DNA from 4 places in the Micromonospora sp. ZG13 genome. Region 2 is predicted to be linked to each of the others. Evidence: riboswitches for the same ligand, from Rfam matches in the RefSeq annotation. Region 2 holds a riboswitch; each other region holds the start of a gene.

Region 1 (2,831 bases), on a different contig from region 2:
CCGCCTGGAGGGCAAGTCGAGCCTGGGCCGGCTGGGCCTGCTCACCCACTCCACGGCGGGCTTCATCGACCCGGGCTTCTCCGGCCACGTGACCCTGGAGCTGTCCAACGTAGCGAACCTGCCCATCACCCTCTGGCCAGGCATGAAGATCGGCCAGCTCTGCATCTTCCGGCTCTCGTCGCCGGCGCAGCACCCGTACGGCTCGGCCGTCTACGGCTCCCGCTACCAGGGGCAGCGCGGGCCGACCCCGAGCCGCTCCTGGCAGCACTGGCGCACCTGGCCGACGCGCTGACCCGACCCTCGGCCGCGCGGAGGGCCCCCGCCGGGCAGGGACCCCCCGGGCACGTCAGCCGGGTCGGCCGTAGCTGTGGATCGGGCCGTCGTCGACCTTCTTCATCCTGACCGGCACCCCGGCGCGGGAGGCGTGCACCACCCAGCCCCCGCCGACGTACATGCCGACGTGGTGCAGGTCGCTGTAGTAGAAGACCAGGTCACCCGGGCGCAGTTCGCCCCGGCTGACGGACGCGGTGGCCCGGCGCTGCTGCGCGGCGTTGTGCGGCAGCGAGACCCCGGCCTTCGCCCAGGCGGCGAGCATCAGGCCGGAGCAGTCGTACGAGTTCGGCCCCTCGGCGCCCCAGACGTAGGGCTTGCCGATCTGGGCACAGGCGAACTTCACGGCGGTGCCGGCCGGACCGCCGGGATAGCCGGCCGGGCACGGGGCGGGACGCAGCGGCCCGCCGCCGCCGTTGCCGTAGACGCGCAGCCGCAGCTTCTGCAACCGGTCGATCTCGGCGTTGATCTGCTTCTTCTTCGCCGCGAGCTGGGCCTCGGTGCGGCTGAGCTGGGCGACCATCTCGTCCAGCGGCGCCTTCTTCGCGGCCAGCCGGTCGCGCAGCTCGGCGACCTGCCGTACGTCCTGCTGCTGATGCTGGGCGAACCGGTCGAGCAGTTCGAGCTGCCCGACCGTCTCGCCGGGCGACCGGCTGCCCAGCAGGGCGTTGACGACGGAGACGTTCTCGCCCTTGTAGGCGCGGGCGGCCAGCGCGCCCACCTTCTCCATCGCCTGGTCGACCTGCTTCTCCAGCGGCCCGATCTGCGCGGCGAGCGCGTCGGCCTGCTTGCGCCTGGCGGCCAGGTCCTGCCGGGTGGCGTTGTGCCGTTCGATGACCGGTTCGAGCTTGTTCCAGTCCTCGTCGATCTGCCGCTCGATCTCGGCGACCGTCGGTTCGGCGTGGGCCGCCGTAGCGCCGCCGGTCAGGACGACGGCGAACGCGGCCAGGGCGGCGAGGGCGGTGGTGCAGCGGTACCAGCGTGGGCGCGGCGCAGCCGTCGTCGGATCGGCCGGGGCCGACCGGACCGACGGTGGCCGCGGGGCATGGTGTGCCACCGGGTTCCGTACTCCTTCTTCCGGACCGCCTACCGGGTTAGCTGACGGGTTCGGGCGGGAAGGGGCGCCCTACCGCAGGGACTGCGGATTCACCCCGGGTACCTGGGTCCCCGGCTCGCTCGTGAGCGACTCGGCGGTGTCGGACCGTCACCGCCCTGGGTGGACGGATTGTCACCGGCCGACGAATGACCAGAGTAGAGACGACCGTTATCGATCCGCAACCCTCCGGGCGGTGACACTCCGTACTCACCAGGACCCGGCGGATCCGCAACCCGGAGGACGAAGATTTTCTTCCTTCTGAAGTGTCTGACGGAAAGGTATTGACCGGAGGCGGTGGACGGGGCGAAGGTGGCCCCACCTTTGCCCGCCCGAACTGGGGGTCTGATGCACCTGTCAGCGACATCGAGGAGCAGACGCGTCCTGCTGGCCGCCGCCGTGGCCGCCGCCCTGGCGGCGACGCCGCTCACCGCCGCCGGATCCGCCGCCGCGGCGCCGACGACCGACCGGCAGCAGCAGTACGCCGCCGCGGCGGCCGAGTACGGCGTGCCGGAGAGCGTCCTGCTCGGGGTCTCCTACCTGCAGTCCCGCTGGGACACCAACGCCGGCACGCCGAGCACCAGCGGCGGGTACGGACCGATGCACCTCACCGACGCCGAGCACGTCGCCGCCTCCGGCGGCACCCACCACGACGAGGGAACCGAGGACCCGCGCGGGGACGACTCCCGCCGGTCCCTGGCCGAGGCCCACGAGCCGCCGGCCGCCGCCCCGCCCGCCGAGGCGGCACTCCGTACGGTCGACGCCGCCGCGGAGCTGACCGGCGCCAGCGAGGAGGCGCTGCGCACGGACGTCACGACGAACATCCGGGGCGGCGCGGCGCTGCTGGCCGCGTACCAGAAGGAGATCGGCGCCCCGGTCGGCGCCGGCACCGACCCCGCGGCCTGGTACGGCGCGGTGGCCCGATACTCCGGCGCGGACAGCGCCGACGCCGCGGCGGCCTTCGCCGACGAGGTGTACGCCACCATCGCCACGGGCGACAGCCGGCTGACCGACGACGGGCAGCGGGTCACGCTCGCCGGCAGCGCGGTCCGGCCGGAGCGCTCCTGGCTGGACCGGCTGCGCCTGCGCAAGCTCGCCCGGCCCGACGGCCTGGAGTGCCCGAGCGACATCTCCTGCGAGTGGATTCCGGCCCCCTACCAGCAGTACGGCCCCACGCTCGGCGACTACGGCAACCACGACCTGGGGAACCGGCCCGTCGAGCAGAAGATCGAGTACATCGTCATCCACGACACCGAGGGCTACTTCGGTCCCAGCGTCAACCTGGTCAAGGACCCGAAGCGGGTGGGCTGGCACTACACCCTGCGCTCGGTGGACGGCCACATCGCCCAGCACATCAAGACCAAGGACGTCGGCTGGCACGCCGGCAACTGGTACGTGAACTCGAAGT
Region 2 (2,831 bases):
CGACGCTCTCCCCCGCCACCTGACCCGCCCCGGCGGGGACGGTCAGCGGTACGGCTCGACGAGGTCCAGGACCGTCCCGGGGGCCTCCACGTGGGCGTTGTGCCCGAGGCCGGGCAGGGTGGCGACCGGCACGCCCAGCTCCTTGAGCTGAGCGTCGGTGACCATGGGGTCGTGCTCGCCACGGGCCAGCAGCACCGGCACGTCGGTCGCCGCCAGCAGCGCGGGCAGCTCCGGCTCGCCCACGTCGAACGCGGCGGGGTCCATCGCCAGCCGCCAGCGGCCGTCGACCTGCCGCAGCCCGGCCTCCACGACGGGATGGTCCGGTGCGAAGAGCCCGGTCAGGCCGGCCACCCGCAGGTAGCGGCGGGCCGCCTCGTCCCGGCTCGCGAACCAGGTCACCGGACGGGCCGCCAGCTCACCCGCCTTCGCCAGCTCGGCCGGCGACCAGACCGCCTTGATGCCGACGCCGACCACGGCCTCGACCGGAACCCCGGCGCCGCGGGCGGCGAGCGCCAGCCCGACCACCCCGCCGAGGGAGTGCCCCAGCACGACGAGCCGGTCGCCCGCCGTCAGCCCGGCGGCGATCCGCCCGGCCAGCCCCGCGAACGAGTACTCCGGCAGCGGCGGCGACCAGCCGTGGCCGGCGAGGTCCGGCGCCAGCCACCGTCCCGCCCAGCGACGCTCCAGCAGCGACGCGCAGGGCAGCCACACGTCGCCGGTCGCACCCATGCCGTGCAGCAGCAGAAGCACGCGCCGGCCGTCGCGGTCACCCGATTCATCGACCATGCCGCGCAGTCTGTCACCGACCGGGGCGCCGGGCGAGGGCCGTGACCCGGACACGACAGCGGGCGCCGGCCCCCGGGGTGGGGGGCCGACGCCCGTCGGGATCGCTCAGGCGGAGTAGCCGCGGGTGGCAGCCCAGTTCGCCAGGGCGATGGTGCTCATCCAGTACGACGCGGTCGCCGGGTTCGCCGAGTCGGCGATCTTCACGAGCCGTCCCTCGTCCTGGTAGCCGACCACGGCGATGTAGTGGCCGCCGGGGAACGAGTGCCAGCCGCCGTCGGTGTCCGTGGCGCTTCCCGCGACGTTCACCACGACGCCCCGCCCGTCACCGATGGCCGCGACGACGTCGGCCTGGAGCCGGTCCATCTGCGCCGGGGTGGCGGCGCCGCCGGGGATCATCCGGGTCCGGTACGGCTCGCCCTTCACCGTCGCGTTCAGCACGCGGGTGGTGTCCTGGGCCGAGTCGGTGCCCATCTGGTCGGTGCCCAGCTGGGCACCGAGGGCGTCCTGGCTGCGCGCGATGCCGGCGGCGCTGAGGGCGTGCCGGACGGCCGCCGGACCGCAGTTGTAGAACGTGGTCTGGGCCTGGTAGTCGTAGTCCAGGCTCTTCGCGGCCGGGGGCTTCGGCGGCTCCGGCTTGCGCGTCAGGTCCGGGTCCGGGGCGGTGCTGGTGGCGCTGGCCGAGGGGGCGGCGGTGGCGGTGGCGGTGGCCGGGGCCGCGCTGGACGGGGCCGTCGCGATCCGGGCCTGGCCGCGCGAGGCCGCGGTGTCCTCGCGTGGCTCGCTCGCGGCGACCGGGGCCTGCGCGGCGGCGGGGGCCTCGTCGGCTCCGGCCAGCAGCGCGCCCGTGCCCGACGCCAGCACGAGCGCCGCGGCGGACGCGGCGGCCAACTGGTACGAACGCTCGGACGTGAGGCGACGTAGCTGTCGCCTGAGGTGGTGCTTCACGATTTCCTCCACGGGCTCGGGGGGCGAGCGGCCGGCGGTCCGCGCCGAGGGCAGGGCGGACCGACCGCGCGGACGGGCGTCCGTGCGGGTCGTGGGCCACTCAGGGAATGCGCCCGGGATGCCGGGCGACGGACGGTGACCGGTCGGTCAGCTCGCGACCTGCGAAGGGGCGAGCGCGGGCACCGCGGCGCCGTGGAGACGGCGGAACAACCGAGGGGTGGGTGGGTGCTGCACGGGGATGGAACTCCTTCCGACGCCGCCGACCGGGTTAGCTGACGGATTCGGGCGGGAAGAACGCCCTACCACAGGCCTGCGGCCCACGGATTCACCCCACGAAGCACTGGGTCCCCGGCTCGTCGTTCACGATTAGGCGGGTCGGTGCGGCGTCGCCTCTGGACGATCGGGTACCGCACCGGACGCGCCGACATTACTGGCCGGTCCGCCCCCTGCCAACCCCACCCCACCTGCTTAAACCTTGATGGGGACGCAATTTTTGCGGGCACCTCACCACTGACGTGACTCAATGGGACGACCGTTTCTGCCGGCGCCCGAGGGTGACAACGGGACGAGTGGCGGGCATCGACCCCGAAACCCCGGCGGGAAACGACCCGGCCGCGCCCGATGACCGGTTCGGCGTCGCGGTGACCGGCGTCACGGAAACGGTCGGGCTTTCTCGACGGGTGGGATTCCGCCCCGGGGCGCTGGCCGCGCGGGCGGGTCGGCCCGCGCCGGGGCGGTCAGCGCGAGTCGACGTACGCCGCGGGGTGGTCGGCGGGCCGGGGACGCGGCACGGCGTCGCCCCGCTGCCCCGGCGGCGGCCCGGAGGCGCCGGGGTCCTTCCCGCCGTCGTCCCCGTCCCGCGGCGTCGGGCGGGCCGCCCTGCGCGGGGTGAGCAGCCGCATCATGGGCGTCTCGACGAAGCGGTGCAGCAGGGCGGCCAGGGCCAGGTTGACCAGCAGGAAGCCGAGCACCACCGCCAGCCCCCACCAGCCGGGGAACCCGACGCCCCAGTCGCCGGTGAACCGCAGGACGCTGATCATCACCAGGACGTGCACCAGGTAGAAGGCGAAGGAGACCTCGCCGAGCCAGACCATCGGGCG
Region 3 (2,831 bases), on a different contig from region 2:
GACCTCGGTCGCCGTACTCGGCACGTTGGGCAGCCTGGTGCTGACCGGCGTCCTCGGCACCATCGCCACCGCCGCGGCCCACCTGACCGGCTTCGGCTCCGAGGACGCCACCACGCTGTCGATGTACCAGGCCGACGTCGACCTGCACGGGCTGCTGCTGGCCGGCATCATCATCGGCTCCCTCGGGGTGCTCGACGACGTCACGGTCACCCAGGCCGCCACCGTCACCGAACTGGCGCACGCCAACCCGGGACTGTCCCGCAGGCAGCTCTACCGGGCGGCGACCCGGGTCGGGCGGGCGCACATCGCCTCGACGGTGAACACGATCGTGCTGGCGTACGCCGGCGCCTCGCTGCCGGTGCTGCTCCTGCTCACCGCCGACTCGCGGGCGGTGACCCAGCTTCTCACCAGCGAGTTCCTCGCCCAGGAGATCGTCCGCAGCGCGGTCGCCACCCTGGGGCTGATCGCCGCCGTGCCGCTGACCACCGGCCTGGCGGCCCTGGTGACCACGGCGGGCCGGCGGGCCGGGGAGCCCACCGACCGCGAGGCCGCCGCGCCCGCGCCGACGCCCCGGCCGGCGGCCGACCGGTCCGAGGCGCTGGAGGCGCTCAGCGGACCGCGCGGAGACACGCCGTCCGCCGCCCCCGCCGGATGGCCCGACCAGAACAGGAGAACGGACACCGCATGGTGACACTCCTCTGCGTGACGGATCATGGTTCCCGCCCTGATAGACGCGTCACTGGTCACCGTCAGCCATTACGAAATAACGCATTTAGTCGGCTTAGGGACGTAGATCCCCGGGAGTGCTCTCGGGTAACCTCGCTGCCGGTCACCGCCGAAGGCGCGCAGCGGCGCCTGCGGTGCCGCCGCCCAATCGCCGCCAGGCGAGCCGGGGACCCAGGCACGTGGGGTGAATCCGCGACAGCGGTAGGGGCCACTTCCGCCCCGAACCCGTCAGCTAACCCGGTCGGCGGTCGACGGAAGGGAAAACTGTGACGGCACCCCTACGCCGCTGGTTGACGCCCGTGGTGGCCGTACTCGCCGCCCTGGCGGTCTTCGCCGGGCCTCTCCCGGCGGTGGCCGCGCCCACCCCACCCAAGCCCTCCGGCCACGGCGACGACGAGCCCAAGCTGCTCGACGACCTGATCGAGGCCCGCAACCGGTCCTATGTGCAGGCCAAGGCGAAGCTGGAGAAGTCGAAGAAGCGCCAGCTCGAACTGGCTCTGGAGGTCAACCGGGCACAGGCCGAGCTGAACGCGCTGGCGCCGCAGGTCAGTCAGATCGCCGCCCAGTCCTACCGGACGGGACGGATCGGCGCGGTGTCGATGCTGCTGGACACCGCCAGCCCCGACTCGTTCGTCAAGCGTGCCGCCGCCCTCGACGAGCTGAACCTGGTCAACTCCAAGAAGCTCGCCGAGGTGAACGCGGTCAAGAACCGCGCCGAGCAGGCGAAGCTGGCGCTCGACGCCGAGGTCCGCGAGCAGCAGAAGCTGACGAACGAGATGGCGCGCGGCAAGCGGGAGGCGGAGAAGGCACTCGCGCTGGTCGGCGGCAGGGGTCTGACCAGTGGCAAGGTGGTCGCCACCTCGCCGGTGGCGAAGATCGCGCCGGGACGTACGGCCGACGGCGACTGGAAGCCCCTGGGGTGCACCGAGGACGACCCCACCACCTCCGGCTGCATCACCGCGCGCACGCTGCACATGTACAAGGAGGTCAAGCGGGTCGGCTTCAACCGGTTCGTCGGCTGTTACCGCTCCGGCGGGCCGTACGAGCATCCGAAGGGCCGGGCCTGCGACTGGTCGTTGCAGAGGAGCGGCTTCTCTCCCTGGCACAACGACGACACCTACATGTACGGCAACAACCTGACCGCGTTCCTGGTCCGCAACGCCGACCGGCTCGGCATCTACTACGTGATCTGGAACCGGCAGATCTGGTTCCCGGCGACGGGCTGGAGTTCCTACAGCGGCCCGTCGAACCACACCGACCACGTGCACGTGTCACTGCTCTAGCCGCCCGCCCACGGGCCGGCGAAGCCGGGACCGACACAGGGCCGCCCCCGCCGGACGCGGGAGCGGCCCTGTGTCGTCGTGCGGCCCGACGACGACCGGTCGGGACGGGTCGGCGGGAGGATCAGGCGGCGCTGGCGGCCGGCTCCGGCGCGTCGACCGTACGGGCGGGCACGGCGGCCACCGTCCGCACCTCGCCGGCGGTCAGCCGGTACGACATGCCGACCACCCCGCAGCGGCCGGCGGCCACCTCCGCGGCAAGGACGGCGGAACGGTCCAGCATCGCCTCGACGGTGTGCGCGATGTGGATGTCGACGATCCCGTCGATGTCCTCCACGCCCTCGGCGGCGGCCCGCCGCAGACTGGGCACCACGGCGTCCACCACGGCGCAGAGATGTCCGACCGGCGAGGTGCCGGTGGCGTCCGCCGCGCGCGCCGCCTGGACGGCCCCGCAGGAGTCGTGCCCGAGCACCACCACCAGGGGCGTGCCCAGGACGGTGACGGCGTACTCGACGCTGCCCAGCACCTCGGGGCCGATGGTGTGCCCGGCGGTGCGGACCACGAAGAGGTCACCCAGGCCACGGTCGAAGATGATCTCGGCCGCGAGGCGGGAGTCGGAGCAGCCGACGATCACCGCGAAGGGGTGCTGCCCGTCGGCGACCGCGGCGCGGTGCCCGGCGTCCTGGTTGGGGTGGCGCGGCGCGCCGGTCACGAACCGCCGGTTGCCCGCGTGCAGCTCGGCGAGCGCCTGCTCGGGACTCCCGGGGACGACCGGGGCGGTGCCGGCGTCGGCCGGGGCGGTGCCCGTGGTCGACACCGAAAGCG
Region 4 (2,831 bases), on a different contig from region 2:
CGCGTGGGCGCAGGTCATGACCACCACCACGGGTCGGTGGCGAACGCCGCACACCGCCACCGGGGCCGGCTCTGGGCGGCGTTCGGTCTGCTCGCCGGCCTGATGGTGGTGGAGGCGGTGGCCGCCTTCCGGACAGGCTCGCTGGCCCTGCTCAGCGACGCCGGGCACATGTTCACCGACGTGCTCGGCATCGGCATGGCGCTCGCCGCGATCTCGGCGACCCGGCGGGCGGGCGGCGATCCGCAGCGCACGTTCGGCCTCTACCGGCTGGAGGTGCTCGCCGCCCTGGCCAACGCCGTGCTGCTCTCCGGCGTCGCGGTCTACGTCGTGATCGAGGCGGTACGCCGCTTCGGCGACCCGCCGGAGGTGCTGGCCGGCCCGATGCTGGTGGTCGCCGTACTCGGCCTGCTCGCCAACATCGGCGCCTTCGCCCTGCTGCGCTCGGGGGCGAAGGAGAGCATCAACGTCCACGGCGCGTACCTGGAGGTCCTCGGCGACCTGCTGGGGTCACTCGGCGTGATCGCGGCGGCCCTGCTGATCACCACCACCGGCTGGTGGTGGGCCGACCCGCTGGTGGCCGTCGCGATCGGGCTGTTCATCCTGCCGCGCACCTGGCGGCTCGGGCGGGCGGCGCTGCGCATCCTGGTCCAGGCCGCGCCGGAGCACCTCCAGGTCACGGCCGTGCACGACCGGCTGGCCGCCGTGCCCGGCGTCGCCGAGGTGCACGACCTGCACGTCTGGACGCTGACCTCCGGGATGGAGGTGGCCTCGGCGCACCTGACCATGACACCCGACGCGGAGGTCGGCGCGGTGCTGGGCGCCGCCCGGGCCGCCCTGCACGACGACTTCCAGATCGAGCACGCCACGTTGCAGATCGAGCCGGGAGCGTCGCCAGGGGCTTGCGGGGCGGTCGAGTGGTAATGAGGACAACCTTAAATCTGGGAGAGTATTGTTGCCTTATGCCGGATTTGACTGTTAGTGGACATGCACCGTGCGTCACCTGCGCTGCAGCAGTCACACCGGCACCGGTAGGCTCGGCTTCGGCCTCCGCCAGGCGGCACCCACCGGTGCCGGCGGTGGCCGCCGCCTAATCGCCCGGCGGGGCGAACCGGGGAACCATGTTCGTGGGGTGCATCCGCGTCAGCGGTAGGGATCTTCCGTCCCGAACCCGTCAGCTAACCCGGTCGGCGGCTGACGGAAGGACACGCGTATGCCAGTGATGGCACCTGTACGACGACGTGCCGCCCGGACGGCGGCCCTGATCACCACGATGCTCGCCCTCGGCGCCGCGGTGGCCCCGGTCACCGCCGCCCCGGCGGCGGCCGCCACCCGCGCCGGCCTGCTCGCCGCCGCCCCCGGCCAGGACGAGGAGGGCGGCACGCCCGCCCTGCGGGCCCAACTCGAGGCCGCCAGCAAGGGCTACCTCGACGCCAAGCGCGCCCTCGCCACGTCGGCCAAACGGCAGCAGCAGCTCGCCGCCCAGCTCAAGACCACCGAGGTCGAGCTGACGGCGCGCAGCGCCAAGGTCGGCGAGATCGCGGGGGCCGCCTACCGCACCGGCCGGCTCAGCGTGGCGTCCGCCCTGCTCAACAGCGGCTCGCCGGACGGCTTCATGGACCGCGCCGCCGCCCTCGACGCGGTGGCCGCCAAGGAGGACCGGGCCCTGCGCGAGCTCCAGCAGACCCGGGACGAGGCCGCGCGCACGAAGCTCGCCCTGGACGGCGAGATCCGGGAGCAGCGCAAGCAGGTCACCGTGATGGCCAAGCGCAAGGAGCAGGCCGAACGGGCGCTGACGGTCGCCAACCAGAAGCAGCAACAGCGACAGTCCGCGGGCGGGGGCGGCTCGCCGGGCGGCACCTCCAGCAAGACGGCGAAGGCGGCGCCACGCAACTCCGACGGCTCCTGGCCGCGCGAGTCGTGCAGCGTCAACGACCCCACCCCCGCCAACGGCTGCATCACGCCGCGCACGCTACACGCGCTCAACCAGGCCAAGGCGGCGGGCTTCACCCGCTACGTCTCCTGCTACCGCCCCGGCGGCTCCGGCGAGCACCCGAAGGGCCGGGCGTGCGACTTCGCGGCCCAGAAGGGCGGCTTCGGCGGCGACGCCACCGGCGGTGACCGGACGTACGGCAACAACCTGGCGGCGTTCTACGTGCGCAACGCCGACCGGCTCGCCGTGCTCTACGTGATCTGGTACCGGCAGATCTGGCTGCCGAGCAGCGGGTGGAAGTCGTACAGCGGGGCCAACGGCGACCCGTCCAGCGACCACACCAACCACGTGCACCTGTCGGTCTACTGACGCCCACGCCCCGGTGCCCCGCCCGGCGCGGGTCACCGGGGCGTGTCGGCGGGTGGCGGCTGCGGTGCGGCACCGTCGAGGACAGCAGCGAGGCGCGCGGCCAGTCCGAGGTGGGCGGCGCGCGCCTGGCGGAACGCGTAGCCGAAGAGCGGCGCGGGCGCGGCGAGGGTGATGTCCACGTCGACGCGGACCACGCCGTCGGGCTCCGCCCGCAGCCGGGTGTGGTTGCGCACCGTGGTGGCGGGCCACTGCCGGGCCACGGTGACGATCTCGTCGGGCTCGTCGACCAGGACGTCGGCCCGGTAGGTGATCGGCAGCCGTAGCGGCCCGGCGGCCAGCCGGTCGGTGATGTCGTAGCTGGCCCGGGCACCGGGGCGGGGCGGCACCCGCCGGACCCGGACGATCAGCGGATGCAGGCCCTCCTGCCTCCTCGGATCGACGAGCAACGCCGCGGCCCGCGCCATGGAGCAGCGCGCCTGGACGGTGTAGCTGAAGGAACTCCGCCTGAGCACGCCGTCTCCCCACCGCCGAT

What was found. Region 2 has a riboswitch for cyclic di-AMP ahead of AC5L34_RS18710 (C39 family peptidase). Riboswitches for the same ligand answer to the same signal wherever they lie in the genome.
Region 1: it holds a riboswitch for cyclic di-AMP, as region 2 does, so the genes downstream of both, AC5L34_RS06135 (C40 family peptidase) here and AC5L34_RS18710 (C39 family peptidase) in region 2, are expected to answer to the same signal.
Region 3: it holds a riboswitch for cyclic di-AMP, as region 2 does, so the genes downstream of both, AC5L34_RS27905 (coiled-coil domain-containing protein) here and AC5L34_RS18710 (C39 family peptidase) in region 2, are expected to answer to the same signal.
Region 4: it holds a riboswitch for cyclic di-AMP, as region 2 does, so the genes downstream of both, AC5L34_RS22330 (coiled-coil domain-containing protein) here and AC5L34_RS18710 (C39 family peptidase) in region 2, are expected to answer to the same signal.

What each region holds. Positions count from the first base shown of each region.
Region 1 covers NZ_JCADBQ010000002.1:480,911-483,741, forward strand. Annotated here, with positions in the region: gene dcd (dCTP deaminase) at 1-292, shown strand, start outside; gene AC5L34_RS06135 (C40 family peptidase) at 347-1,387, opposite strand; cyclic di-AMP (ydaO/yuaA leader) riboswitch at 1,400-1,533, opposite strand; gene AC5L34_RS06140 (N-acetylmuramoyl-L-alanine amidase) at 1,772-2,831, shown strand, end outside.
Region 2 covers NZ_JCADBQ010000008.1:187,121-189,951, forward strand. Annotated here, with positions in the region: gene AC5L34_RS18700 (CDP-glycerol glycerophosphotransferase family protein) at 1-23, shown strand, start outside; gene AC5L34_RS18705 (alpha/beta fold hydrolase) at 43-786, opposite strand; gene AC5L34_RS18710 (C39 family peptidase) at 892-1,743, opposite strand; cyclic di-AMP (ydaO/yuaA leader) riboswitch at 1,974-2,114, opposite strand; gene AC5L34_RS18715 (acyltransferase family protein) at 2,469-2,831, opposite strand, start outside.
Region 3 covers NZ_JCADBQ010000022.1:50,869-53,699, forward strand. Annotated here, with positions in the region: gene AC5L34_RS27900 (YibE/F family protein) at 1-691, shown strand, start outside; cyclic di-AMP (ydaO/yuaA leader) riboswitch at 858-989, shown strand; gene AC5L34_RS27905 (coiled-coil domain-containing protein) at 993-2,009, shown strand; gene AC5L34_RS27910 (carbonic anhydrase) at 2,131-2,831, opposite strand, start outside.
Region 4 covers NZ_JCADBQ010000012.1:58,080-60,910, forward strand. Annotated here, with positions in the region: gene AC5L34_RS22325 (cation diffusion facilitator family transporter) at 4-921, shown strand; cyclic di-AMP (ydaO/yuaA leader) riboswitch at 1,075-1,206, shown strand; gene AC5L34_RS22330 (coiled-coil domain-containing protein) at 1,220-2,299, shown strand; gene AC5L34_RS22335 (SRPBCC family protein) at 2,332-2,811, opposite strand.